Regions from separate parts of the Sinorhizobium mexicanum genome, predicted to be linked through region 2. Evidence: riboswitches for the same ligand, from Rfam matches in the RefSeq annotation. Region 2 holds a riboswitch; the other holds the start of a gene.
The links. A riboswitch is a leader RNA that binds a small molecule or an ion and turns the genes downstream of it on or off. The one in region 2 is predicted to bind thiamine pyrophosphate.

Region 1 (7,199 bases), 960 kb from region 2:
CACGCTTTGCCTCCGACAGGCAACCGGAAATACTCGGCGAGGAGACGGTGGCCTTCCAGCGCCTGTCGCGCATGGTCCTCGAAGCGCCACAATCCTCCTTTGCCGAGACCTTCCGGAATGCCAAGCTTGCTTGCGATCACATGCTGCACGGCAACGACAGCCGGGTGATCGGGATCGTGTCAGCGGTTCCGGACGAAGGGAAATCGGTCATCGCCGCAAACTTCGCGGCGCAGTTGGCCGCCAGCGGAAAGCGGACGCTCTTGATCGATGGCGATATCCGCAAGCCCGGCCTCACCCAGATGATCACGCCCGCCCCCCGCACGGGGCTCGTCGAGACGCTGATGGGTGAAGCCACCTGGCCCGCCGGCATCAAGGTCGACCAGCGCACCAAACTTGCGATCTTCCCTGTCGGCGGCGGGGCGTCCAACCATCAACCCCATCAGAGCCACGAACTGCTCGCCTCGGCGGCCATGGCAAACCTGATCGAGAATGCGCGCAGTTCGTTCGACTACGTCGTCGTCGACCTCGCTCCGCTCGCGCCTGTGGTGGATGCGAAGGCCTTTGCTCCGCTTGCAGATGGTTTCATCTTCGTTGTCGAATGGGGAAAGACACCGTCCCGACTGGTGCGCGACGTGCTCCATTCCGAGCCGCAAATCAATTCCAAGGTGCTCGGGGTCATCCTCAACAAGACCGACATGGACGAGCTTTCGAAGTACAGCGACTTCGGCGGCGTCGAGAAATATCGACACCGTTACGGCAAATACTATGTCGAGCATTCGATCAGCGGGGACCGGCCCGCGGCGTGAGCTAATGGATGCCCGCATCTGCCATGCAGCGTCGACGCGCGACGCTGCATGTTTTTATCCTTAGAATCGGCTCCTTGAAACTACGCAATTCCGGACGGAAAACCGTTACACACTTCTCCTGGAATTGCTCTAAGGAAACATGCGGTAGGTAGCTACGCACGCCGCAAGGCCTATCATTTCGTTACTTTATTGGGTCAATAAAATGATCTAAATCCTTGAAATTTCTCGTCTGATCGAGACGTCCTTACTACGGCTTTCGATCGACCCTGAAGATCCAGGCCAGCGCCATCAGTGCCACCACGCCCGCGAGGATGGCGAACGCCAGGAGATAGAACAGGGAAAACTCCAAGAGGCTCGGAACGAGCCGCAGCGCGCGACCCAGCACCGTCGGCGATCGGCGCCAGTCCGGCAATTCGTCTCGGTTGAACGCTTCCAAACGACGAGCAAGGAACTGCATCTATCCTCTGCCTTCGTGGAACCGGCTACAGCGCCGCGCGTCCTGAGACGCGCAAAGGCCGCTGAAGCGATTTAAATTGCCGCTTGTTTTATCCGTAAATCGGCTACGTTTTAGGAATCACGCGGTCATCCGTTAACCTTGGACGAAAACATGTTGCATCGCAACAATGGCGACACCGAGGCGGCGGCTGTGTTGGGATGCGGCTTCGATAATGCCCTGCCATCCCCATATCACCACCAACGGTGGAAGTGGTGCACGGGCCCCCGTCCTTCGCCCACAGACAAGGTATTCGCCGCGGAAAGCGCAGCATGCAGGTAGGCCTTCGCCTCGCGCACCGCGTCGATCAACGGCCGTCCGAGCGCGAGGCCGGCAGCGACGGCCGCCGAAAGCGTACAGCCCGTGCCGTGATCGTTGCTCGTCTCGATCCTGGCTGCCGGGAGGCGGATAAGCGTCGTGCCGTCAAAAAAGAGGTCAGTTGCTTCGCTGCCCGTCCGATGGCCGCCCTTGAGCAGCACCGAACGGGCACCGGTCGTCAGAATGACTTCGGCCTGCCGCGCCATCTCCGTTTCATCCTCGGCGATCGAACGGCCGGTCAGCAATGCGGCTTCGGGCAGGTTCGGAGTGGCGACCAGCGCCAGCGGCAAGAGTTCCTCCGTCAGCGTCGCCACAGCATCCGGCTGCAACAACCGGTCGCCGGAGGTCGCCACCATGACCGGATCGATAACCGCCTGCTTGCCGAAGCGGCGCAGCCCGCCGGCGATGGCGGCGATCGTCTCCTGGCGCGAGACCATGCCGATCTTGACGGCAGCGACGTCGAGATCGGCAAAGACCGCGTCGATCTGTGCCGCGACGATTTCCGGTGAAAGGTCGGCGACGGCGGTGACGCCCTTCGTATTTTGAGCCGTCACGGCGGTGATGACGCTGGCGCCGTAGACACCGAGCGCGGAGAATGTCTTGAGGTCAGCCTGAATGCCTGCCCCGCCGCCGGAATCGGAACCGGCTATGGTCAGCGCGATCGCCGTCATCGGGCTTGCACCTCGACAACAGGCAGAAACGAAAGATTGAGCATCATTGTCGGTCTCCAGATTGGAACATCACGGAGATCCAGGAAATCGCGAAGAAGTGGCGAGAGCGCCTTCAAGGGTGCTGTTCCCGTTCCTACGCCGGCATGACCCGGATCAGGTTCAAGGGTCCGGCTCACCGCCGTCTCAGCACCGCCCGGTGCTCCCCTCGGAATGTCGGCATTGTATCGGACAGCGACGCCGGTCTGTCAACAAAGTAGCAAGCCTTCTCAATCTCGTTGCCTGCGAACTCGGCGAACGCGCCATCGATGCGCTCGCCGCACGCGTGCGCTTGATCACCGCGATGCAGCTCGAGCACGACTGACCGCGAAGTGCCTATGTCCTCTCGTGCATGAAGGCCCGCGATGCCCAGCACCCGATCGCGCGCAGGCGGCTAACGTCGAGACCGTCGCGCGCACTTGCCGAAATCCCCGCCAGCACAGCCATCACATAGTCGGCGATCTCGTCCGCCTGGTCTGCCTCTCGGCGGGCGATCGCATCGCGCACCAGCTGACGGCTCTGACGCCAGAGCGTCTTTGCCTTATCGCAGGCGACGGCATCCGTTCCGCCGCGCGCGCCTTCGATCACCAGACAGCCGGTGGCGCCAGGATCCGCCGTATAGGCAACGGCTGCGGCTTCGAATAGCGCTGCCAGCGCTTCGTTAAATGCCTTGTCCGGCGCAAGCAGGCGCTCGAAGTCCAGGCCTTCCGTCTTCGCGTAGCGCTCGAGCGCACGCCCATAGAGATCGGCCTTGCTGCCGAACGCGGCATAGAAGCTCGGCGGATTGATTCCAAGCGCACCCGTCAGGTCCGCGAGGCTGACGGCGTCGTATCCCCGTTGATGGAACAGTGCCTGCGCCTTGCCGACGGCTTCATCGACATCAAAGGCACGGGGCCGACCGCGCGGTTTCGCATTTTTTGTATCGTGCACTACAAAATTCCTTGCGCTCGTCTCCTGCTCATATTATGTAGCACTTACTACATTTTTTCTCAAGGAGAGAGCAATGACCAGTTTCAGCGGAAAGAAGATCTTCGTCATCGGCGGCAGCCGCGGGATCGGTGCGGCAATCGTCCGGCGTTTCGCCAATGAAGGTGCGGTCGTTTCCTTCACCTATGCCGGGGCAACCGAGGCGGCAAAGGCACTGGCCTCGGAAACGGGCTCGACTGCGATCCAATCGGATGCTTCGGACCGCGATGCCGTCATCAAGGTCGTGAAGGATCAAGGCGCGCTCGACGTCCTCGTTGTGAACGCAGGAACCCTGGTTCTCGGCGATCCTCTGGAGGTGGATGCGGATGCCGTCGACCGGATGATCGACGTGAATGTGCGCGCACCCTATCACGCGGCGGTCGAGGCCGCGCGGCAGATGCCCGAAGGCGGTCGCATCATCATCGTCGGCTCGGTAAACGGTGATCGCATGCCCTTTGCAGGCGGTGCCGCTTATGCGCTGACCAAGTCTGCCGTGCAGGGCATGGCCCGTGGTCTCGCCCGTGATTTTGGCGTTAAGGGCATCACGGTCAACGTCATCCAGCCCGGCCCGACATCGACCGACATGAACCCGGAAGACGGCCCGATGAGCGATTTCATGCACAGCTTCATGGCGATCAAGCGCCATGGCCGCCCGGAGGAAGTCGCCGGTCTTGCGGCCTACCTCGCTGGCCCCGAAGCCGGTTTCACGACCGGAGCGCTTCATACCATCGACGGCGGCTTTGGCGCCTAGTGCGCGGCCATGATCCGACCCCATGCGGCGGTTGCATCCGGGCATGGGGTTGTGGCCTGTGTGCAATATCTCCGGACACGCGCAAAACGAGGCTCGCAAGAAGGCCACGCCGTTGCGAAAGCTGCACATTTTGGTGAAAGCGGCTCTCCACGACAGATCGTGATTGGACTTCGGCACGCGCAAGAGTCACTTTTATAGTGGGCTGAATTCGGAACTGGGGCGGAGCAACTATCGTCTGAATGGAGGCCAAAATGAAGCACCATGCACTCGAGCAACTGCAGATCGTCGCAGAGGTCAAGCAGGACTTCCCGCGCCGGCTTACAACGCGCGCAGAGCGTCTGGAACGCTGGGCGGAACTCCTCGAACAAATTCCGCACAGACACCTCTCGACGCTGCACGAGACCGAGTACCAGCCGGCCAGAGTGCGTGCGACCATGCGCGGCGACGACTCGCCGATCTCGGTCGCATTCAAGGACCCCGTCCTGCGCGCAGCCGGAATGGAAAATGACACTTATGGCGAAGCAAAGCGGTTCTTCGAACTGAGCGACGAGCAACTGCACAGGGTTATCTGCTATTGCCACTTCGGTGCTACGGTAAGCGCTGCGACGGCGGCCCGTCACATCCGCTCGGCGATAGCCGGCAAGCAGACAGGCCTGTTCGCGCGTTTGCGCGCCATATTTGTCGGTTGAGGCCAGCCGGCCACGCTCTGCGGCCTGATGGTTGAAGCGGTTGGCCGCTTGGCCTGACCGCAAAGCAGATGCTTATGGCTGGCTTATCTGCATCAACCCGACCGCTTCGGCCGGGATGAGAACGTTTGGTCTCCTGGGTTCGGGGCCCGCCTGTGGCCCCGCCTCTTCATGCGCGCGGGATTTCGTCGATCGCGGCCGCATGGGTGGCAATTGGCCGCCGTGGTCCCTGCGAGATAAGCCAACATCCTTCGCGACAGAAATCCGCTCGTGCGGCAATCAAAACAGCGTCGCGTCGAGATCGTGCCCTTGCTGCTGTGGCATCGTCTCAGTCCCCCGGTCCCTCCACGTCGCGACCCGTTTTCGCAACCGCCTCCAGCCGGTTGGCGAACTCACGCCTCAGTGTCCGGCGCAACTCGGCCGCACGATGTCGGCGTTGATCGGCTGCAGTCTCCGGACGCCATTGCGGCACCTCCACCGGGCGGCCCCCGCTGTCCACCGCGACCATGGTGAAATAGCAGGAGTTGGTATGCCGCCGGGTACCGGCACGAATATCTTCCGCCTCCACGCGAATGCCGACCTCCATCGACGTGCGGCCGGCATAGTTGATCGAGGCGCGGAAGGTTACCAGTTCGCCCACATGGATGGGCTCCTTGAATATCACCTGGTCGACGGACAACGTCACCGCATATTGCTTGGAAAAGCGGGAGGCGCAGGAAAAGGCTACCCGATCGAGCAGATTCAGAAGCGCGCCGCCGTGCACCTTGCCACTGAAGTTGGCCATGTCCGGCGTCATCAGAACCGTCATTTCAAGGCGTCGCGCATCCTGTTCCGTCGATGTCATGGGCTCTATCCTTTCGTTTCGCCTCTATTGCGCCGTGCTTCCGATCCGATGCGCAATCGAACACCGCCTTGAACGCTGGCTGTTTCTATCCTTAAACCGGCTATAACTTAAGGATACACATAGATAGCACCTGTCTGGCTGTTGACGCGACAACCCAACGGCTGACCGGCGAACGCTGCAAATTGTGGCCCCGCCCGGTAACACCACGACCTCCCTGCTCACCGATCGCGACATAGTCTCCGGTCACCAAGCCACCGCGACACTCTGACTTGTTCCCCAGCAGCGAAAGTGCTTCGCCGAACACGAGCATTCTCACTTTCGCTTGTCATTGTAGGCTCGTGGCGAACAAGGAGAAAACAATGGCGAATTACAAAGAGACAATCAGTCTTGCCCACGAAGGCGCAATCAATGCCCTGGCGACGGCCGTGCGCCACGCGGAAACGATGGGCGTCCCGCAATGCGTCTTCATCGTCGATGCGAGCGGCGAGACGATCGCCAGCATCCGCATGGACGGCGCGAAATACCTGAGCATGCATACGGCTCGCGCAAAGGCCCGCACCGCAGCCTCGATCAACGGGCCGACAGGCGCAATGGCGGTCGAATTCGGCGTTGCCGCGGGGATCGCATCGCAGGGCGGCGTGACGCATCTTGCAGGCGGCCTTCCCATTCGCTTCGGCGGCAAACTCGCCGGCGCTATCGGCGTCGGTTCCGGCACGAGCGAGCAGGATTTCGAGGTGGCTCGCGCCGCGCTGAAGGCAATCGACGCCGATCCGGTCTAGAGCAATTTCAGGAAAAGTGTGTAACGGTTTTCCGTCCGGAATTGCGTAGTTTCAAAGAGTTAGATTATTTCGCTGTTTCAATGAAACAATGAAATAATCTAAGCAGCAGTCGCCGGCCTAACCCTTCACTGCACCCGCGGTCAAAGACGCCGAGATCTGCCGGTACATCAACAGACCCAGCAAGGCGGGGGGCAGTGCCCCGAGCACCATGACGGCTGAGGCGGTGCCCCATTGCACGCCTCCCCCGCTGGCGGCGAAGAAGAATGACGCTCCGACCGTCATCGGCACCGCCCGGCTCGTCGTCAGCATCAGGCCGAAAAGGAATTCGTTCCAGGCCGTGATGAACCCGAAGATGAAGGTCGTGACGAGCGCCGGGCGCACCACCGGACGGATGATCATCAGCATGACCTGCCGGGAGCTGGCACCGTCCATCTTTGCCGCCTCGTCCAGCTCGGACGGCACGTCGGAGATCGCATTGACGAGGATGACGAGCGCCAGCGGCGTGTTGACGATCGTCAGGATCAGGCCGAGGCCGAGCTGCGTGTCGAGCAGCCCCAGCCACTGGTACATCATATAGAGCGGGATCGCGAAAATGATCAGCGGCACAGCACGCAAATTGATGATGAGCGGCAGCAGCGTGCGATTCCCCGCTTCGCTTCGGGCGATGGCGTAGGCGGCCGGAAAGGCGAGCGCGATCGCCAGTCCCGTACCGATCAGCGAGGCGACGGTGCTGTTGAAGAGATAGCCGTAGATGTTGAAGCGATCGGTCTCGCCAAGCACCCGCATGTAATTTTCAAGCGTCGGCTCGCCGATCCAGAACCCAGGATTGAACGACAGTTCGCGCGCGCT
Region 2 (7,199 bases):
GTAATCACCATCCCGCCCACCGTCAGCCATGGCTTCCGCTTTTCCCGCGACATCGACGGTTTCGTTTTCACGATCCTCGCGTCACACCTGCCGGCTGCTCCGGGCGGCCGCAGCAGACTGGGTACATGGCTGGCAAAACCTTGCCTGACGCCGCTCGGCGAAAGCGAGGACGGCCGCTACGTCGCCGAGACCTTGCAGCGCCTGGCGGAGGAATGGGCGGCGCGGCGCAATCACCGCACCGGCCTGCTCGACGCTTATCTCTCGACGGTGCTGGCGCTGACGGCGCGGCTGGCAGAAGCGCCGCGTGTCGACGCGGCTGCCGCGGAAAGCGAAAACGAGCGCCGAATGGAGCGGTTCGACGCCCTGCTCCGACAGCACGTTCTTGCGCACCGGCCGGCGGCGTTCTACGCCCGCGAACTCGGTCTGTCGCAGACGCATTTGAACCGCGTGGTCCGGTCGATGACGGGACAGAGCGTGCACGAGGTGATCGCCGAAAGGCTCTTGAACGCGGCGCGGCGCGAGCTCGTCTTCACCCGTGCCAGCGTCCAGGAGATCAGCTTCCGCCTCGGCTTTTCGGACGCGGCGTATTTCTCGCGCTTCTTCGTCCGTCACCTCGGAACTACGCCGCGCGCGTGGCGGATGGCGGAGCGGCAAAAGCTCGGCGTGTGACGCTGCGTATGCCCTGCGCCCTAAGACGCCGGCAATTCCTCGATCGAGTCCACCCGATCGGGATAGAATGCCATGTGGTCCTTGATTTCACGCACCGCTGCATGCGGGTTTTCATAGGTCCAGATGGCGTTCTTCGAGCGCTCGCCACCTGGCGTGACGCTGTAGTAGGAAGCGTCGCCCTTGTAGGGGCAATGCGTCGAATGATCGGTGCGCGCAACGAGCGACATGTCGACGTCCTTGCGGGGAATATACTGCACCGGCGGATAGGACGCCTCGCGCAAGGTCAGTGCATCGCGCGTATCGGCAACGACGCGGCCGTCGAGCTTGACGACGACGCGCGCTGGATTGTGGTCGATGATGATCGGATGATCGGGCCCGGGAATCTTGATCGACTTGTCTGACATGAGCGAACACCTCCGGATTTTGATCCTTCTTACATAGGGTCAGGCCTCCGGCATCCCAAGGGCTGCAACCGTCCATGCGGGCTGCACCCGGCCAACCGCCGAAAAAACAGGGTTGACGCAGCGGCGATATCGGTGACTATTTGCACTCATTCACCAGGGGGGTCCCGGCAAGGGGCTGAGATACTGCTAAAGCGCGCAGTGACCCGTTGAACCTGATCCAGTTCATACTGGCGTAGGGACGGTGCAGACGTGCGAAGGCCAGGATTCCGTGTGTTCCCGTGATCCATCGGCGTAGCGTCTTTTCATCCTTCCGGCTTCAGAACTGGGTCTCCAACGCGAAAACTTTGGAGCCTCAAGATGAATGTTATCAAGCCTCTCGCAGCGCCATCGGTCACGCAGGGTCCTCTTCCGGCCTCGCAGAAAGTCTACAAGCCCGGCGAGATCCATCCCGATATCCGCGTGCCGATGCGCGAGATCGCGCTGCATCCGACCTCCGGCGAGCCGCCGGTGACGGTCTACGACTCCTCCGGCCCCTACACGCTCGACAACGCGGATATCCGCATCGACCGGGGCCTGCCGGAGCTTCGCCGCCAGTGGATCCTTGGGCGTGGCGACGTCGAGACCTATCAGGGCCGCAGCGTCAAGGCGGAAGACAACGGCTTTGCCACCGGCGAGAGGCTGACGCCGGAATTCCCCGTTCGCCGTGAGCCGCTGCGCGCCAAGCCGGGCCAGGCCGTCACCCAGCTTGCCTATGCCCGCGCCGGCATCATCACGCCCGAGATGGAGTTCATCGCCATCCGCGAGAACCTCGGCCGCAAGGCGGCAAGGGAGGCGCTCACGCGCGACGGCGAGAGCTTCGGCGCATCGGTTCCCGATTACGTCACGCCGGAATTTGTCCGCCAGGAAGTGGCGGCGGGCCGCGCCATCATTCCGGCCAACATCAACCATGCGGAAACCGAGCCGATGATCATCGGCCGGAATTTCCTGGTGAAGATCAACGCCAATATCGGCAATTCCGCCGTCACCTCGTCGATGGCCGAGGAAGTCGAGAAGATGGTCTGGGCGACGCGCTGGGGCGCCGACACGGTCATGGACCTTTCGACCGGCCGCAACATCCACAACATCCGCGAATGGATCATCCGCAATTCGCCGGTGCCGATCGGCACTGTTCCGCTCTATCAGGCGCTGGAGAAGGTCAACGGCATCGCCGAGGACCTCACCTGGGAGGTCTACCGCGACACGCTGATCGAGCAGGCGGAGCAGGGGGTCGACTATTTCACCATCCATGCCGGTGTGCGGCTGCACTACATTCCGCTGACCGTCAATCGCGTCACCGGCATCGTTTCGCGCGGCGGCTCGATCATGGCCAAGTGGTGCCTGCATCACCATCGCGAAAGCTTCCTCTACGAGCACTTCGAGGAGATCTGCGACATTTGCCGCGCCTATGACGTCTCCTTTTCGCTGGGCGACGGCCTACGCCCCGGCTCGATTGCTGACGCCAACGACAAGGCGCAGTTCGCGGAGCTCGAGACGCTCGGGGAGCTCACGAAGATCGCCTGGGCGAAGGACTGCCAGGTGATGATCGAAGGCCCCGGTCACGTGCCGATGCACAAGATCAAGGAGAACATGGACAAGCAGCTTGAAGTCTGCGGCGAGGCGCCCTTCTACACGCTCGGCCCGCTGACGACCGACATCGCGCCCGGCTACGACCACATCACCTCGGGTATCGGCGCGGCGATGATCGGCTGGTTCGGAACCGCCATGCTCTGCTACGTGACGCCGAAGGAGCATCTGGGGCTGCCCGACCGCGACGACGTCAAGACGGGCGTGATCACCTACAAGATTGCCGCCCACGCCGCCGACCTCGCCAAGGGTCACCCGGCCGCGCGCATCCGCGACGACGCGCTTTCGCGCGCGCGCTTTGAATTCCGCTGGGAGGACCAGTTCAATCTCTCGCTCGACCCGGAGACCGCACGCAGCTTCCACGACGAAACTCTGCCGAAGGAGGCGCACAAGGTCGCGCATTTCTGCTCCATGTGCGGCCCGAAATTCTGTTCGATGCGGATTTCCCACGACATCCGTGCCGAGGCGCAGAAGGAGGGCCTCGCGGCCATGGCGGCCAAATACCGCGATGGCGGCGATCTTTATATGCCGGTCGGCGAAGAAGCGCAGCCGGGAGAGTAGGAATGACGGTATTGATCAAGGGAGCCGGCGTCGCCGGCCTTGCCGCCGCCTTCGAGCTCAGCCGCCGCGGCATCGCGGTGGAGGTGATCGATACGGCGGAAAACGTCGGCGCCGGCGCTTCCAGCTATGCCGGCGGCATGATCGCGCCCTATTGCGAACGCGAAGCGGCCGGTGAAGCGGTCTTGACGCTCGGGCTTTCCGCGGCCGACTGGTGGGAAGAAGCCGTCCCCGGCGAAGTGTTCCGCAGGGGCACGTTGGTTATCGCCGCGGGACGGGACAGCGGTGAGCTCGACCGCTTCGCCGCCCGCACCCGCGGATACGAATGGGTCGGCGGCAACACGATCGGAGAGCTCGAACCGGACCTTGCGGGCCGGTTCGAGCGCGCGCTGTTCTTTCCCGAAGAAGCCCATCTCGATCCGCGAAAGGCAATGGACGGCCTTTACACCGCGCTCGTCGAGAGAGGCGTCCGCTTCCATCTCGGGAGCCCCGATCTGCCGTCGGATACGTCCTTCTCGGCAGTGGTCGAATGCACAGGCGCGGCGGCGATTGCCACCACGACCGGCCTTCGTGGTGTGCGGGGTGAGATGCTCTTTCTGGAAACCTCCGAGATCAGCGTCTCAAGGCCTGTCCGCCTGCTTCATCCACGCCACCCGCTCTATATCGTGCCGCGCGACAACCACCGTTTCATGGTCGGTGCGACCATGATCGAAACCGATGATGACGGGCCGATCACCGCCCGCTCGGTGATGGAGTTCCTGAACGCCGCCTACGCAGTTCATCCCGCCTTCGGCGAGGCTCGCGTCGTGGAGATGGGCGTCGGTGTCCGGCCCGCCTTTGCAGACAACCTGCCACGCGTCCTCGACCGCGACGACGGCTTCGCGATCGCCGGCATGTACCGCCACGGCTTCCTGCTTGCCCCCGCCATGGCGCGGCAGCTCGCAGAAAAGCTCTGCGGAGCGGAGCATCCGCCGTTCTCACCCAATCCTCCTTTCCGACAGGGAGCAACCCAATGACCTACATCGTCAACGGCGAGACCTTGGAGAGCAGCGCAAAGACGCTGTCGGAGCTGCTGCTGGCGCTCGAATACGAAGGAGACTGGCTCGCAACCGCTGTCAACGGCGAACTCGTTCACCGGACTGACAGGGCAAGCCATCGGCTCAATGATTGCGACCGGATCGAAATTCTTTCGCCGATGAAGGGAGGCTGAAGATGCTGACATTATACGGACAGGAACTTGGCTCGCGCATGCTGCTCGGTACGGCGCGCTACCCCTCCCCCGCCATCCTCGCCGATGCCGTCCGGCAGGCGGGCACGGAGGTTGTCACGGTGTCGCTCCGTCGTGAAACGGCCGGCGGCCGCTCGGGCGGCGCCTTCTTCGAACTCATCCGCGAGCTCGGCGTGCGCGTGTTGCCGAATACGGCCGGCTGTCATTCCGTATCGGAAGCGGTGCTGACGGCGAAGATGGCGCGCGAGGTCTTCGGTACGAACTGGATCAAGCTCGAGGTGATCGGCAATCACAATACGCTTCAGCCGGACGTCTTCGGGCTTGTCGAGGCGGCCCGCATCCTCGCCGGCGAAGGCTTCGAGGTCTTTCCCTATACGACAGACGACCTCGTCGTTGCCGAACGGCTGGTCGAAGCGGGCTGCAAGGTGCTGATGCCCTGGTGCGCGCCGATCGGCAGTGCCATGGGCCCGCAGAACATCGCGGCGCTTCGAACCATGCGCGCGCATTTTCCCGACGTGCCACTGATCGTAGATGCTGGCATCGGCCGGCCCTCACATGCAACGATCGTGATGGAGCTCGGCTACGACGCGGTGCTGCTCAACACGGCCGTTGCCGGCGCCGGCAATCCGGCGCTGATGGCCGCAGCCTTCGCCAAGGCGATCGACGCCGGCCGCGCCGCCTTCGAAGCGGGCATGCTTGAACCGCGCGACATGGCCGTGCCCTCGACCCCCGTCATCGGAAAGGCAGTCTTCTCGTGAAACTCGACCCGTTCTACCTCATCGTCGACAGTGCAGACTGGATCGAACGCCTGGTGCCGCGCGGCGTGAACCTGGTGCAGCTTCGGATCAAGGACCGCGCCGAGCCGGAACTCAGAAGCGAGGTCCGCCGCGCCAAAGCGATCTGCGCCGCCAATGGCTGCCAGCTGATCATCAACGACTACTGGCAGATCGCGATCGAGGAAGGCTGCGACTTCGTCCATCTCGGCCAGGAAGACCTCGCCGTGGCCGACATCGCGGCGATCCGCGCCGCCGGGCTGAAGCTCGGCCTCAGCACCCATGACGAGACGGAGCTCGAAACCGCGCTCGCCGCCAAACCCGACTACGTGGCGCTCGGTCCGATCTATCCGACGATCCTCAAGAAGATGAAATGGGAGCCGCAAGGGCTTGCCCGCATCTCCGCCTGGCGCGAGCGCGTGCGGCCGCTTCCGCTGGTCGCGATCGGGGGGTTGAACACCGATCGACTCGAAGGGGTCTTCGCCCACGGCGCAGACAGCGCTGCCGTCGTCACCGACATCACGCTGAATGCCCACCCCGAGAGCCGGACACGGGAATGGATCGAAAAGACCGCGCGCTGGCGCTGAACCACGCGCTCCCAGAGATGCGCTGTGGACGATCGGCGTCACGCCGCACGATTCGCGCCTCTGTCGGCGGCCAGCTTTAGATCCTGAGCGTAAACCAGCCCGGGCTCGACGATCCATTCCCCGGTCTGGAGCGATTGGACATCGAACCGGCCCCGCTCGTCGCGCGGCGCAATACCGACGAAGCGATAGCGAAGCCCGTCACCGTCGACGGCTGTCTCGCGGATCGGACGGCCGGCGAGATGGCCGATGACTCTTCCTTCGAATTGCACATTCGCCAGGACGAAATACTCGACTGGCAGGCTTCGGCTGGCTCCCCAGGTAATCCTAAAGCCGTTCTTGATCTTCATCGTCTCTTACTCGCTGGAAAACATCGGCCGCCAAGCTGGCCGATACTCATCGCCAGGTCGGGCGCGACCTCGCTTGACGCGACAACTGTGGAATTCTGAAGGCGGCGCCGCACCAAAAACGGTGTCCCGTTCCACGCCACCGTGACCCGAAGTCGCATAGGAAATCGATACGTCACTCATCCCAAAGACATGAGGAACGCATAAGTTCCCGGCAGGCCGGCCACGTTGCTTTCGCTTGCCTTTTCGGTAAGGGCGACCGTCAGCCTGGGCGTTCGCCCAAGACTACGCGCCTGCAGTCGAATCCGCCGAGGCGAAATTGCCGGAAAAGGCAAAGACATCGATCGGCTCGTCGAGCCCCCTTACCGGATGGGAGCCGAGATTTTCCAACTCGCCTTGGCATCTGGCCATTTCGACGAAGGCCCTGGAGAGCAGAATGGGCCGTTTGATCACCTTTGTCAGGCTTTCGAGGCGGGAAGCGATGTTCACGGCCGGCCCGATCACCGTGAAATCGAGGCGTTTGCTTGAGCCGATATTGCCGTACATCACGTCGCCCACATGGACGCCGATGCCGTAGCCGAGCGGTTCATGGCCCTTTTGCACGTTCTCTTCGTTCAACCTGGCAAGCGCCGCCTGCGCTTCGCTGATCGCGCTGAGAAGATTGCTGCAGGCCATCGGATCGCTCAGCGGGAAAATCGCCAGCAGGCCATCGCCCATGAACTTGAGTATCTCGCCGCCATGCCGCTCGATCGGCTCGCACATCGCGTCGAAATAGCCGTTCAGCAGCTCGATCACGTCGTCCCGCGGCCAAAGGTCGGACAGTTTCGTGAAATCGCGGAGATCGCAGATCAGGATCGCGGCGCCGACCGTCACCCCGCTGCCGCGCGTCGTCGCGCCGGCCAGGATCTGTTCGCTCGCATGCGGCCCGACATAGGTCTCCAGCAGCGTGCGGGCGAAGCGGTTCTTCAGCCTGATCTCGCTGACCAGCGCCAGCGCAGGCAGGAGATCGGCGA

Region 1: another riboswitch for thiamine pyrophosphate. It lies ahead of thiD (bifunctional hydroxymethylpyrimidine kinase/phosphomethylpyrimidine kinase); the one in region 2 lies ahead of thiC (phosphomethylpyrimidine synthase ThiC).

Annotation. Positions count from the first base shown of each region.
Region 1 covers NZ_CP041241.1:1,122,722-1,129,920, forward strand. The annotation lists gene FKV68_RS29350 (polysaccharide biosynthesis tyrosine autokinase) at 1-806, shown strand, start outside; gene FKV68_RS29355 (hypothetical protein) at 1,054-1,263, opposite strand; gene thiD (bifunctional hydroxymethylpyrimidine kinase/phosphomethylpyrimidine kinase) at 1,494-2,288, opposite strand; TPP riboswitch at 2,402-2,504, opposite strand; gene FKV68_RS29365 (TetR/AcrR family transcriptional regulator) at 2,661-3,254, opposite strand; gene bdcA (SDR family oxidoreductase) at 3,328-4,041, shown strand; gene FKV68_RS29375 (hypothetical protein) at 4,293-4,730, shown strand; gene FKV68_RS29380 (acyl-CoA thioesterase) at 5,056-5,571, opposite strand; gene FKV68_RS29385 (GlcG/HbpS family heme-binding protein) at 5,931-6,350, shown strand; gene FKV68_RS29390 (carbohydrate ABC transporter permease) at 6,468-7,199, opposite strand, start outside.
Region 2 covers NZ_CP041241.1:144,815-152,013, reverse strand. The annotation lists gene FKV68_RS24875 (helix-turn-helix domain-containing protein) at 1-669, shown strand, start outside; gene FKV68_RS24870 (DUF427 domain-containing protein) at 690-1,073, opposite strand; TPP riboswitch at 1,219-1,330, shown strand; gene thiC (phosphomethylpyrimidine synthase ThiC) at 1,431-3,257, shown strand; gene thiO (glycine oxidase ThiO) at 3,260-4,270, shown strand; gene thiS (sulfur carrier protein ThiS) at 4,267-4,464, shown strand; gene FKV68_RS24850 (thiazole synthase) at 4,467-5,240, shown strand; gene FKV68_RS24845 (thiamine phosphate synthase) at 5,237-5,842, shown strand; gene FKV68_RS24840 (hypothetical protein) at 5,881-6,189, opposite strand; gene FKV68_RS24835 (adenylate/guanylate cyclase domain-containing protein) at 6,472-7,199, opposite strand, start outside.